Regions from separate parts of the Gracilibacillus sp. HCP3S3_G5_2 genome, predicted to be linked through region 2. Evidence: riboswitches for the same ligand, from Rfam matches in the RefSeq annotation. Region 2 holds a riboswitch; each other region holds the start of a gene.
What was found. A riboswitch is a leader RNA that binds a small molecule or an ion and turns the genes downstream of it on or off. The one in region 2 is predicted to bind thiamine pyrophosphate.

Region 1 (2,189 bases), 170 kb from region 2:
CAGATTTTGCAAATGCTTTTGTTAAGTGGGGTGCGGATACTTGACCTTCTTTCGGACAATAAAGTGCAGCATAAAAATTGGAAGCAATTTCTTTTTCCGGTAAACTTGTTGGTGGAATTATCCTAGCTTCTGCACCTTGCTGTGTTTGAAATTCAGCTATTTTGGTTAACTTATCTATTTCATGCTGATGGTAGGCAAGTTTAATTGCACCTTTTTCAATGAACTGAATGTCCACACCACTTTTATCTTGCAACTCCTCCGCTAAAGCAGGAAATAATCGCCTGCTTTCTTTGGCAAATTGAAATAAAGGGGAATCCTTTTCAAATTCCATTTGTACGCCTAACATACCGGCAGCTGCACTAGAGGCTTCAGCAGCAATAGTATTTTCTTCTAACAGCAGAGTCTGATAACCTCTTTTACTCAATTCATAGGCAATCGAAGCCCCCATAACTCCTCCACCGACAATGATTTGATCATATCGATTATTCAATTTGTTCCTCCCTCCTTATCTCGAACACTTTACGATAATTCTTCAATGCTTGAGCTGGATCTTCGGCATCCCATACTCCTGACATAACCGCTACACCTCTTGCCCCAGCTTTTAGTACATCGCTAATATTTCGTTCTGTCATTCCACCAATGGCAATAATAGGAGTGGAAACATTGTTCACTACTTCCGTTAAGGTAGTAATCCCCCTTGGCTCTATCCCCGGTTTAGAGTTACTCGAAAAAACATGACCATATAGTAGAAAATCTGCACCATCTTGTTCGTAATCTATCGCTTCTTTTAGAGAATGAATAGACTTACCTATACGGAGTCCCGGGAATGACTTTTTTACTTTAGCGACCGGAATACTGTGATATGCCAGTTGAACTCCCATGCACTTGCTAACCCATGCGACATCTATACGGTCATTAACTATGATTCGATCTGCCGGAACGCCAGCTTTTTGCAAAAAACCAATCATTGTCAGAATCTCTTTTGCTGTTTTGGTCTTTTCGCGAAGGTGAATAAAATCAATCTGATCGATATTCTCTGCTACTAGCTGTAGATGTTCTTCTGTTGCTCTGCCATTTGTAATAAGGTGAAGTCCTTCCATTAATTAATACTCCTTTTGTAGAGGTAGTGATGAAGAAAAGTTTAGTCGAGTCGATATTATACTAGACTTATTGCATGATCCTTTATTCACATAAAAAACCACCCATCCAGCATGGATGAGTGGTATGTATTAAAAGCTACTTGATCATTGCTTTTCCTACCACTTCCCTCCGCTGGTGTTAACCAGATCAGGTTCAAAGGGTCCGAATTTCGTCTCAGCCAAATGGCTCCCCTAGTGTTCTTACATATAATTTTTACTTACAGGAAAAGGATAACATATGATACAAATTTCGCCAACCAAAATAATCTCATTTATATGTTTATTATTCTTCTCTAAGGGTAGATATATAATGGAAAATGAAAATGAAAGGATGTTGGATAGAATGGGACAAGATCAAGAAAAATTACAGGCTCTAATTGATGGATTAAACGAAGACCTAGCAAATGAATATGCTGCAACAATTATGTATACGTATCACGCATCAGTTGTATCTGGTCTATATCGTTCCTTCTTAAAACCATTTTTCGAAGATGAAATAAATGACGAAATAGGACATGCTTTATACTTATCGGATAAGATCAAAACACTAGGTGGTACACCAACAACAACCCCAGCGAAAGTCGAACAATTAACAGACGTCAAAGCGATGTTAGAAGCTACTTATCAAGCCGAAAAAGAAACTATTGAACGCTATGAAAAAAGAAAACAACAAGCAGATGAACTTGGCTTAACAGAACTTGTCGTAAAGTTAGAGGATATTATTGCAGATGAAACGAATCATAAGGAAGAAACAGAACGACTTTTGTCAGACAAGAGCTTTCAATAAAGTGAAACGATGATCGGTGAATCTTTTTCTCTACGGATCATTAGCGAAACGAACAGAATGTATATCCTTAGCTCCTTGTGTTAGTGTGAAGCTTGGAGTAAAAGATGATTAGCACGTGATAAGCTCTCACCTCCCTTTTCTAGATGCGAGAAAACAACTTCCAAAATCCTTTGGTAGTTGTTTTTTATTTTCTCCTACTGCTTCCAGTCATTCTCACAATAAGGATAGACTACTAATCTATGATATAATGGAAATAAAATTTT
Region 2 (2,189 bases):
TTTGGATTATTAAGATAAACATGGAGTGCATAATCACTCCGTGTTTTTTGTATACAGATATAACAGTAAAACATTAGGGAATAAATAAGGAATACATTTCAAAAAAGTGGGCAAAACAAAAATATTAAAGAATGAAAAGGAGTTTTATCAACATGATAAAATTAGCAGTGGTTTACTATAGTTCAACAGGAATAAATTATCAATTAGCAAATTGGGCAGCAGAAGCAGCAAAAGAAGCTGGAGCGGAAGTGAAAGTCGTGCGCGTTGCAGAGACAGCACCAAAAGAAGCGATTGCACAGAATACAGACTGGGAAAAACACATGGAAGAAACTAAAGATATCCCTGTTGCCACAACGGAAGATCTTGAATGGGCAGATGCAATTATTTTCAGTACTCCGACTCGATTTGGAAATGTAGCTTCCCAAATGAAACAATTCATTGATACACAAGGAGGTTTATGGGCAGCTGGTAAGACAGTAAACAAAGTTGTTAGTGCAATGACTTCAGCTTCTAATTCACATGGTGGACAGGAAGCAACGGTTTTAAGTCTTTATATATCCATGATGCACTGGGGTGCGATTATCGTCCCACCAGGATATTCTAATGATGTTATTTATCCGGCTGGAGGTAATCCATATGGAACAAGTGTTACACAAAGCCAAGAAGATGGTTCTATGGTAGAAGATGTACAAGCTGCCGTAAAACACCAAGCAAAACGTGTGGTGGACATAGCAAATAAAATACATGGTTAAGGAGAAGAAGCGAACCACTTGGTGAAGAGGTTCGTTTTTTTGTAGGAAAAGAAGAGTAAAAGTTACTCGCCAAGTGCTCTACACTTTTCTACTAGTGAGGTAAAACTTGAAGAAAAGCTGGAATTATGTCAAAGTATTATGTAGCAATAAAATAATGAATGTAGGGGGACCGGTGTTGCCGGTTGAGACTGTATCCGTAAGATGCTGACCCTTAGAACCTGATCTGGTTAGCACCAGCGTAGGGAACATATGAGATATTGGATATCTTTATGTTTGCGCCCTAGGCTAAATGTCTGGGCGTTTTCTTATATGTTCCCTAAGAGAAAGATAAAGAGGGGGATTATGATGAAAAAAGTTTTGCTTGTATTAATTAGCTTTTTTATTCTCACTGGGTGTGGGAATGAAGAAAATGCACAGGAAGAATTAGAGGAGGTTACATTAGTATTAGATTGGACGCCTAACACTAATCATACTGGGCTTTATGTTGCACAATCAAAAGGATATTTTGAAGATGAAGGATTAAATGTAGAAATAGTCATGCCAGGAGAAGCAGGAGCAGATCAGACCGTAGCTTCTGGTCAGGCAGAATTTGGCATTAGTTATCAAGAACAAGTAACAGAAGCACGTACGCAAGATATTCCACTTGTTTCAGTTGCAGCAATAATCCAGCACAATACATCTGGATTCGCCGCACCAGTGGAAAAAGAGATTACATCACCAGCTGATTTTTCCGGAAAAACGTATGGTGGATGGGGTGCTCCTGTTGAGTCAGCAGTTATCGATGCATTAATGAAACAAGAAGATGCCTCCGTAGAAGATGTTGAAATTGTCAATACAGGAAATACGGACTTTTTCACAGCAGTGGAACGTGATGTCGATTTTGCCTGGATTTACTATGGATGGACGGGTATTGAGGCAGAACTTCGTGGAACGGAAATTGATATGATTTACCTCACGGACTATTCGGAAAAATTAGATTACTATACGCCAGTTATTACAACAAATGAAACAATGATTGAAGAAAATCCGGAAACAATTGAACAATTTATGACTGCAGTAACTCGTGGTTATCACGATGCGATTGACAATCCAAGTGAAGCAGCAGACATTTTAACTGAAGCAGTACCGGATCTAGATGAAGAATTAGTTCATGCAAGCCAGGAATGGATTTCACCAAAATATCAAGAAGATGCTGACAGATGGGGTGAGCAATCAGCCGAAGTTTGGCGCAATTACGCAGAATTTATGTTTGAAAATAACTTATTAGAACGTGAACTCGATGTAGAAGCGGCATTTACTAACGAATTTTTACCAGAATAATGGAGGGATATGAATGGCCGAAGCATTAGTAAGTATACAAATCATTCCGAAAACACCAAATGGGGAGGATTCAATCCCTTTCGTTGATGAAGCGATTAAGATCATCGAACAAGCAGG
Region 3 (2,189 bases), on a different contig from region 2:
TATACTTTATATACAATATACACAAAATTACTTTGTTATGCAACTCTTTTTTTATGTAACAATTATCAACGTTATTAGATTGTATAATCACATCGGTCCTACGCTATTGGTGCTAGCTTTGATAGTTTTTCAAAACTTTTACGACAAATCTTTATGTTTCCTTCTGCGTTCGTTGATAAAAGAGTAGAGATCAACATGTTAGAATTTTAAGATTTTACCCAAAAAAAGATTACCCAACAAGTTACCTTATTGGGCAATCCCTTTGCTTTTATAACAATTTATCACGGTGCGTAATGTCTGTAAGCTCCCACTGATCATAGTCTTATGATAGATTTACCGGCCAGTCTTCTTTATTTTCCACCATATCCCAAAACATGTATTCAAACTGGCTAGTCTTCAGAACAATTTCCTCGAGCATGACTAGTTCTTGTTCTGGCTTCCCTTCCGCAATATCGTTCATCAACTGTTTAGTCTCTTCTGCTAATGTCGTAAATTCATCAGAACTATACATTTCCACCCAACTGCTGTAAAAATTATTATCTAACGCCTCGGGTAATTGCGCCAGTGACTTCCCAATAAAATTGTAGCTCCATTCACAAGCAAGTACCGATGCAACAACATTTTCGACTCCACCGCGTTGAGACAAATTCAACATATAGCTCGTATAGGCCGTTGTAATAGCGGAAGGTTCTGTTGTTTCCAACTCTTCTTTAGTGATACCGAATTCTGCTGCATATTTACGATGCAAATCCATTTCCACATCTAACACACCATGTAACAGCTTTGCGAACGTTGTCATTTTCTCTAAATCATCTGCTTTTGCACTTCCGATCGCAAAAAGCCTCGCATAATCAATTAGATAGACATAGTCCTGCTTTAACCAATGCTTAAACTTATCCTGTTCTAATGTGCCATCACCCAATCCTTTTACAAACGGATGCTCTAAATAGGAGTTCCAAATTGGTTCCACCCTTTTCCATAGACGTTCTGTAAATAATGTGCTCATTTTGTTCTCTCCTTTTTAAAATTGTAGTAAGCGGTGAATGTCGTGAAAGTTGATAGTAAGGTTGATACAGTAGAAAAAACCCATCCCCTATGTAAGGAAGATGGGTTTAGTAATATACAGATAATAGATCAATCTATATGACTACCAATTCCACTTTCCTACGCTAGTGTTAACTAGATCAGGTTCAAAGGGTCGAATTCTTCTCTCAGCACTTGCATGCTCCCCTAGTCGAATGGTTCTTTTATTTAGTTCTACTATTTAGTATACGAACAGCTATTTGGAAAGGCAAACACCTGGATATTTCATTAGAATTTCTGCTTCCGTAAACTACCTAAAGTAGTCAATACTAAATGAGAAAATTTTAACTCCTTAAAAACTCTTCAATCTGTTCTTTATGGTGATTATCATGCCAGACAAAAGAGCTAATATAATTAAATAGAGAATGAGGATAGCCTGAGTATTGATCGATTTCTTCACCATTCAATGTAAATGGGGCATAAAACTCTTCCTCAGTTTTCCCTTTCAATACTTGGACTAATTCGTTCCTTGCTTCGATTTGTTCCTTTAATAATTGTTCTTTTGTTACACCTGATAAAGCGTACTCGGCAGCTGGTTGGTTGATGATGTCAAATTCAACACTTTTAATATTTGCATTAGGTTTCATTTTAGGAAGTAAATCTTTCATCATGTAGCGATCCCAAGAGGTAATATGACTAATAATTTCTGCTGGGGACCATTTCCCCTTTTTAATTGGCGTATAGAATAGATTATCCTCTAATTTCGTTAAAGAATGGCTCCATTCAGTAAATCGTGCAAATTCCTTAATTAATTGATCCATTTTCTCCATATCTATCCACTCTCCTTGTCCTACCTGTTATTATTTTCATTATAACAATAATAGGTATTTTTTGGTATATGGCATTGCACTATCATACCTGAGGAAAGGGAAATTGCTTTAGCTAGTTATCACTACATAAAACTGAGGTTGAGACAAAAAGAAAATGTTGGAGTCTAGAAGCCAGACAATATGCTAATAGCGCGTAGGAAATATACCTAGACTCCTGTGAGAAAGCGGAGTATATTTCCTGCGCGGGTATTCGCACCATTTATGTTCGGAATTTGCTAAATAAAAAACACTTTTGTCTCAGCCTCATCTCTTTTTATATGTTAAATTTCCGTACAA
Region 4 (2,189 bases), on a different contig from region 2:
ATCGTAAGTTTATCTGCTTTAATCGGCACTTCTATCACATCTGGTATTAAACCAGCCAATATCTGAAGTAAGGTGGATTTCCCTGAACCTGATGGACCAACAAGTAATACTTTTTCCCCTTCTTTTATGGATAAAGATAAATTTTTAAATAATAAAGATGCTGTATTCGGATATTTAGCTCGCAGATTTTTAACCTCTAACATATTATTTTACCTCATCATCCAATATTTTATAATCATCTTCAGAAATTGGGCGAATTGCCTTTGTTACTCCGGTTTTATCTAATGCTTTTACTAGATAGTAAGCAAAAAAACCTGTAATCAAGATAGAGCCTATTACTCTATTCACTATTAATAACATAAGATTCCAAGCAGCTAATGAATCGATATAGCCATAATATACATCTAGTATAAGCGATCCAATGGCAGCCCCTACTGCTGCCAAGCAAACTACATATAATCGGTAACTCTTGTATCGATACATGGCAAATATGAGTTCACAACCTATTCCTTGGACAAGACCATATAACAACAAGGATATCCCCCATTGGCCACCAAACAAAAATTCTCCTTGTGCAGCTGCAAGTTCCGCTAATAAAGCAACACCAGGCTTACGAATAATGAGAAAAGCAACAGTCGCTGCCATAAACCACATACCATAAATTAATTGATCAATGTGTAAGCCCAACACCCCTACAACACTGTATAATGGTCCCCAAATCTTATAAATAACACTAAAAATAAATGCGATGACAATTGTAATTAAAATATCGGTTAATGTTAACGTTTTTTTCATGTTCGCACCTCTTTCCTTTTAGGATAAATTAATATTTTCTTGTAGTATCAGTCTATCTTATCGCTAAGTACCCCTCCTTTAAACACACAAATAGCCACTATCCATACATTCGTAGAGATAGTGGCTATATTTATCCATATAAAGGTATCACTATATAAGATATTTGCCACTTCCCTACGCTGGTATTAACCAGATCAGGTTCTAAGGGTCTTAAAGTAATACTTTAATCTCAGTCTTTACAAGACACCCCTAGTGGAATGTGTTTATACTATTTAATTCGACTTCATCATATCAAATTTTTCCATATTGTCAAGATTTTTTTATAAATCGGATTGCATCCATCGATATTTTTTGGTATAGTTGGTACCAACGTAAAACAATTAAATATTTTGCTTCAATTTTTATTGAAGTGAGAATAGAGGTGCAAAAACCATTAGTACATAGTTGGAGACTGATGCTGTCTGTGAAGACTATGGAAAGGGGAATTTGCCGAAGTAATCTAAGTATGCATCTGCTTATTTTACTGGTCCTTCATTGAATAAATGCAGGGCTGTCATATAGTGAAGAACTATATGGAGGGCTATCTCACGCATCGAACCTAATGTGAATTCAAGATGCAACAGTGATACCCTCATTGTTGCATCTTTTATTTGTTGTAGGCGATGAGATACCCTCTATTCAATGAAAATATCATCAAATTGTTTTAAATCTTTGAATAGAGGTGGATATATTATGAACTTTGGACGTGTACTAACAGCAATGGTAACTCCTTTTGATCAAAATGGGGACATTGATTACGGAAAAACGGAAAGATTAATTAACTACTTATTACAAAATGGAACAGATGCATTAATTGTAGCGGGAACAACGGGTGAATCTCCTACTTTATCAAAAGAAGAAAGAATTTCCTTGGTTAAATATGCTGTTAAAACGGTTAATGGTCGCGTACCAGTTATAGCTGGAACTGGATCAAATAATACACGTGAAACTATCGAGTTGACAAAAAAAGCAGAATTAATTGGTGTAGATGGAATTATGCTTGTGGCGCCTTATTATAATAAACCATCACAAGACGGTCTCTTTCAGCACTTTCAAGCAATTGCGCAATCTACTAACCTACCTGTGATGTTATATAATGTTCCAGGAAGAACAGGTGTAGATATCAGTCCTGAAACGATTATTGAACTGTCAAAAATAGTTAACATCGTATCCGTGAAAGAGGCTAGCGGAAACCTTGAGGCGATGACGAAAATAATTCGTGACACTGACGAAAACTTTTCTCTTTACAGTGGCGATGATAGTTTAACACTTCCAGCTGTAGCTATTGGAGCTGATGGAATTGTTTCTGTCGCTTCGCATATTGTCGGGAATGAAATGAATGAAATGGTTATGGC

Region 1: it holds a riboswitch for thiamine pyrophosphate, as region 2 does, so the genes downstream of both, tenI (thiazole tautomerase TenI) here and ACTNEP_RS00270 (ABC transporter substrate-binding protein) in region 2, are expected to answer to the same signal.
Region 3: it holds a riboswitch for thiamine pyrophosphate, as region 2 does, so the genes downstream of both, tenA (thiaminase II) here and ACTNEP_RS00270 (ABC transporter substrate-binding protein) in region 2, are expected to answer to the same signal.
Region 4: it holds a riboswitch for thiamine pyrophosphate, as region 2 does, so the genes downstream of both, ACTNEP_RS12940 (ECF transporter S component) here and ACTNEP_RS00270 (ABC transporter substrate-binding protein) in region 2, are expected to answer to the same signal.

What each region holds. Positions count from the first base shown of each region.
Region 1 is NZ_JBQHXU010000001.1:221,568-223,756, forward strand. Features, by position in the region: gene thiO (glycine oxidase ThiO) at 1-490, opposite strand, end outside; gene tenI (thiazole tautomerase TenI) at 483-1,100, opposite strand; TPP riboswitch at 1,248-1,343, opposite strand; gene ACTNEP_RS01130 (ferritin-like domain-containing protein) at 1,483-1,926, shown strand.
Region 2 is NZ_JBQHXU010000001.1:55,177-57,365, reverse strand. Features, by position in the region: gene ACTNEP_RS00280 (metal ABC transporter solute-binding protein, Zn/Mn family) at 1-13, shown strand, start outside; gene wrbA (NAD(P)H:quinone oxidoreductase) at 153-752, shown strand; TPP riboswitch at 905-1,014, shown strand; gene ACTNEP_RS00270 (ABC transporter substrate-binding protein) at 1,098-2,072, shown strand; gene ACTNEP_RS00265 (thiamine-binding protein) at 2,086-2,189, shown strand, end outside.
Region 3 is NZ_JBQHXU010000006.1:149,224-151,412, forward strand. Features, by position in the region: gene tenA (thiaminase II) at 323-1,006, opposite strand; TPP riboswitch at 1,145-1,242, opposite strand; gene ACTNEP_RS10855 (DinB family protein) at 1,368-1,853, opposite strand; gene ACTNEP_RS10860 (methyl-accepting chemotaxis protein) at 2,167-2,189, opposite strand, start outside.
Region 4 is NZ_JBQHXU010000008.1:92,184-94,372, reverse strand. Features, by position in the region: gene ACTNEP_RS12945 (ABC transporter ATP-binding protein) at 1-203, opposite strand, end outside; gene ACTNEP_RS12940 (ECF transporter S component) at 205-795, opposite strand; TPP riboswitch at 950-1,056, opposite strand; lysine riboswitch at 1,204-1,386, shown strand; gene dapA (4-hydroxy-tetrahydrodipicolinate synthase) at 1,528-2,189, shown strand, end outside.